One region of the Staphylococcus schleiferi genome, then DNA from elsewhere that is predicted to be linked to it. Evidence: predicted binding sites of a transcription regulator. Region 1 holds the regulator's gene; the other holds the start of a gene.
What was found. Region 1 encodes CtsR, which represses protease genes until heat stress. Its sites were predicted from a motif close to ATGGTCAATAAAGGTCAAACA; they were not measured.

Region 1 (2,490 bases):
CCAAGTGTTAATTGATTTGAAACTTGATAAACATGTCCATAAACTTGCGAACCTTCACCGTAAATACCTCTAATTGTAAAACCAAATCGGTTAATCGTTTGTGCAATACGATTCATCCGCTTCATAATAGACAATCCTGGCAAGTGCAACATCACACTTGCACGCATACCTGTGCCAACATTCGTCGGACAAGTTGTCAAATAACCCAGTTGTTCATCATAACTGATATCGAGCGAAGCATCTAAGACGTCATCTATTTTAGAAGCTTTTTGATAAAGCGTATCTAATGATAAATCATTGCCCATTGCTTGAATACGTATATGGTCCTCTTCATTTACCATTACACTAATAGATTCATCTTCATTCAACAATACAGCAGATGCGGGTTGCTTTGTCAGCTCTGGGCTAATTAAATGCTTAGCCACTAATTTATATTTACTTTGTTGATCTAATTCATCTAATCTTAAAACTTTCATATCTTTTAAAACATCTTGAACTTCATTAATCACACGATGTCCTTCCTCTTCAGACGGGAACATCAAAGGATGTACATGGTTTTCAAGATTACGCGCTAACCGAATACGTGAAGACATAATCACAGGTTGTGATTGAACTTCTTGCATCCAATCACTCATGTGCTGATCAAGATTATTCGTCATCAGATTTGGACACCTCACTTTGTTGTTGGAGTGCTTGAATTTCATCTCGTACAATCGCCGCTTCTTCAAAAGCTTGTTTCGCAACAAGTGATTCAAGATGAGCACGTTTTTCTTCGAGTTGTTTTTTCAATGCCCGTTTTTGTTGCGACGACTGTGGACATTTTCCAGAATGTTCAATATGACCACCTTGGACGCGTCTCACAATGTCATAAACATCTTCTTTGAAAGTTTGATAACAATCATGACAGCCGAACTTGCCGACATGCGCAATATCTTTTAATGTCATTTGACACGTTGGACAGCGCTTTTCTTCTCGATAAACCACTTGATCGACACTCAAGCCGTGTTTAGCTGCCAAATGTTGTAAAATTTGTTTGATGACAAAAGTCCCTTCAACATCCTCTGCTTCTTGCCAATCATCGTCAGACTGTCCATAGATAGGTTGCTGTGACAATTTGACTTGCTGACGGTAAGGGCTTGTCGCTTGATGTCGTTCAAGTTTATATTTATCGGTATTCATAGCACATCATCCTTTAATAATAGTTAATAACCGGTAGTAGGCGTTTCAAAATATTTGCACGGATAATATCTCTTGCTGCCACATCCATTTTCAATGTTTCCCTATCTACAATCGCCGCAATCATTTTGGCTTCTCTTTCAGTAATCAAGTTGTTTTCCAACAAACCATCTATGATATAAAGCGCTTGTTGCTGAGAAATGGCAGGTCCAATTAATTCCATTAGCCGTTTAATATAATTGCCTTGATCTTTTGTTTCAACTTTTGTGATTCGAATATACCCGCCGCCACCACGTTTACTTTCTATTTCATAACCATGTTCATTCGTGAATCGTGTTTTGATGACATAATTCAACTGAGATGGTACGCAATCAAAACGCTGTGCAATGTTTGCGCGTTGAATTTCAACAACGTCATCTTGTGCTTCTTCAAATAACTTTTTAATGTACTGTTCTATGATGTCAGACATATTGTGCATCGTATCACCTCTTTTGACCATCTTTGACTATATTATAGAACCCACTTTGACCTTTTTCAACCAATTTGATTTTAAATTTATAAAATTGCTATGTTACTGCTTACATTTTTGGTGTATGATAGTTCTAGTGAAATTTAATTTTGAAAAGCAGAGGTGGAACTCACATGCATATTTTAATTGGGGTTGTTGGGATTGTTGTATTTTTAGCCCTAGCTTTTTTAGCAAGTTCTGATAAAAAGCACGTACGTTGGCAATATATTGGCATCATGCTTGTTATCCAACTTGTTTTAGCCTTTTTCTTACTTAAAACAAATATTGGGATTCAAATTGTCGGCGGCGTTGCGACTGGCTTTGGTTATTTATTAAAACAAGCTGCAGTCGGTGTCGATTTCGTATTTGGTGGTTTAGCCAACAAAGGGGCATCGCCTTTCTTCTTTAATGTATTACTGCCAATTATCTTTATTTCAGCGTTGATTGGTATTTTGCAATACACAAAAATCTTGCCATTAATTATTAATGTTCTTGGATTTTTAATTTCTAAAATTAACGGTATGGGTCGTTTAGAATCATATAATGCGGTAGCTTCTGCTATTTTAGGGCAATCCGAAGTGTTCATTTCATTAAAAAAACAACTTCCTTATATTCCTAAACATCGCTTATATACATTAACTGCTTCAGCAATGTCTACAGTATCTGCATCAATTGTCGGTGCCTACTTTACACTTGTTGAACCAAAATATGTTGTAACCGCAGTCGTATTAAACTTATTCGGTGGTTTCATTATTGCCTCTATTATTAATCCATATAAAGTCAACGAAGAAGATGACAAATTATTG
Region 2 (2,490 bases), 270 kb from region 1:
TGCCTTGTCTTCTCGCATTAGGACTGACGTATAAAGAATGTTCGATCGTAAATTGGTAAGCGGGCCAATTTCTAAATTGACCATACGTAGCAAAGCCTAAGACCTCCCCATTCCGTTCGTATACAAATACAGGTTGTTGTAATTGTTGTTTCGTTTGAAACCATTTTTCACGTTCTTCTAATGTTACTGTTTCATATGTATAGACAGCAGTCGTATGCTTAATCGCATGATTGTAGATTTCTTGAATTTGAGTCAGATCATTCACTTGTGCCTGTCTTATCACGTCTTTTCTCCCCTTTTCCCTCATTTAAATAAAGCCTATTTATTTTTTCATTAAAAAAGAGTGGCGCATAAATCTAAAATACGCTTTCAGATTTCATTGCTCCACTCATTACATATTAAGATGAGATAGGTTCATCATCTTATAAATAACAGAAACTTCTCTATTATTCTGGTTGCATTACTTCATCAATTAAGCCATAAGCTTTAGCTTCTTCAGCAGTTAAGAAGTTATCACGATCAGTGTCTTTCTCGATTTTTTCAATATCTTGGCCTGTACGTTCAGCTAAGATTTTATTTAATTTTGCGCGTGTTTTTAAAATGTGGTTCGCAGCAATTTCGATTTCAGTTGCTTGACCTTGCGCCCCACCAAGTGGTTGGTGAATCATCACTTCAGCATTAGGTAACGCGTAACGTTTTCCTTTAGCTCCTGCTGCAAGTAAGAATGAGCCCATTGAAGCAGCCATACCAATACAAATTGTTTGTACATCTGGTTTGATATGTTGGATTGTATCATAAATCGCAAATCCAGCTGTTACACTACCACCAGGAGAGTTGATATAGAGGTAAATATCTTTTTCTGCATCTTGTGCTTGTAAAAATAAAAGTTGTGATACGATTGAGTTTGCTACATTATCGTCAATAGCAGACCCTAACATAATAATACGGTCTTTTAATAAACGTGAATAAATGTCATATGCACGTTCCCCGCGATTTGTCGTTTCAATTACTGTAGGAATTAAATTCATAGATTATTTCCTCCTAATTTCTTTGATTTGATTTTATTCTAACCTAAAAGTCAAACATGGTCAAAAATTACGCTTTTAACTTTCACTATTTTAAGAGTTGACCCCTACAATGCATGAAGGTAAAATGATGAGTGTACGTTTCAATTTACCCCTCGTAGTGTAATGGATAACACTTAAGATTCCGGTTCTTACAATAGAGGTTCGATTCCTCTCGAGGGGGCTATCTTACTTTTTAAAATCAAGGCCCCCTAACGATGGGGTTCTTTTTATTTTACTCGTTAATCATATACCATATTATATTGAACTTCAGTGATTTAAAACGATGTCATTTCTTACGAAGTTTTATTATACAAAGAAAGCGCTCAGACGATTTTCTAGTAAAAGTCTCTGAGCACCATTTTTTTGAATTGATGTCTAAGCCCATATCGCGCATACTTTACGAAATGCACTATCAAATAGCATTGAAATATAACATAAAAAACAGGTTATCCAGACTGATTAATTGCCTACTTTTTACACTTCAAATCGTTCTCCGCTTCTGATTTTATCCGCCATTTCGTTTAACTTTCTTAAACGATGATTGATGCCCGATTTCGAAATGGTTCCCGTACTGACCATTTCACCTAATTCTTTCAATGAGACATCTTGATGTTCAATTCTTAATTTTGCCACTTCTCTCAGTCGATCCGGCAAATTATCTATCCCAATTTCTTCATCTATCAGTTGAATACTTTCAACTTGCTTCATAGCTGCACTGACCGTTTTATTTAAATTCGCTGTCTCACAATTTACCAGTCGATTTACAGAGTTTCGCATGTCTCTGACTATTCTAACGTCTTCAAATTTGAGCAATGCTTGGTAACCACCGATTAAACTTAAAAATTCTGCTATACGTTCCGCTTCTTTAAGATACGTAATCCAACCTTTTTTACGCTCCAAACTTTTCGCATTGAGCTCGTATGTATTCATCAATTGCGTAAGTCCTTCAGAGTGACCCTCATACAGAGAAAATATTTCTAGATGATATGATGAAGTTTCTGGGTTATTAACTGAACCTCCTGCGAGAAATGCGCCGCGTAAATAACTTCTTCTCATTTCGTCATCTTTAACCATAGTTGGATCGATATCATGGCTAAACATTCCATTTTTAAGTATTCCTAACTCGTCTAAAATCTCTTTTGCTTTCATTTTTATTCGACATATATAAATGTTATTTTTCTTTAATTTCATCTTTTTACGTACTAATATTTCGACTTCAACCTGAAAAACAAGTTTTATTAGTGTATAGATACGTCTTGCAGTTGTGGCATTTTCAGTTTGAATATTAATGACAAACTGTTGATGCGATAGGCTTAAGGCCCCGTTCATACGAATTAAAGCACTGAGCTCTGCCTTAGCGTTATCTTTATCAACTTCAATCCTTGTCAGCTCATTTTTCATTTCTGATGCAAAGCTCATAATG

Region 2: a site for CtsR is predicted at 1,075-1,095, ahead of clpP (ATP-dependent Clp endopeptidase proteolytic subunit ClpP). Genes of this name have one in related genera too.

Annotation. Positions count from the first base shown of each region.
Region 1 covers NZ_CP094712.1:2,324,802-2,327,291, forward strand. The annotation lists gene MUA40_RS11020 (protein arginine kinase) at 1-659, opposite strand, end outside; gene MUA40_RS11025 (UvrB/UvrC motif-containing protein) at 649-1,179, opposite strand; gene MUA40_RS11030 (CtsR family transcriptional regulator) at 1,193-1,654, opposite strand; gene MUA40_RS11035 (NupC/NupG family nucleoside CNT transporter) at 1,819-2,490, shown strand, end outside.
Region 2 covers NZ_CP094712.1:2,059,623-2,062,112, forward strand. The annotation lists gene MUA40_RS09740 (GNAT family N-acetyltransferase) at 1-283, opposite strand, end outside; gene clpP (ATP-dependent Clp endopeptidase proteolytic subunit ClpP) at 447-1,028, opposite strand; gene whiA (DNA-binding protein WhiA) at 1,542-2,486, opposite strand.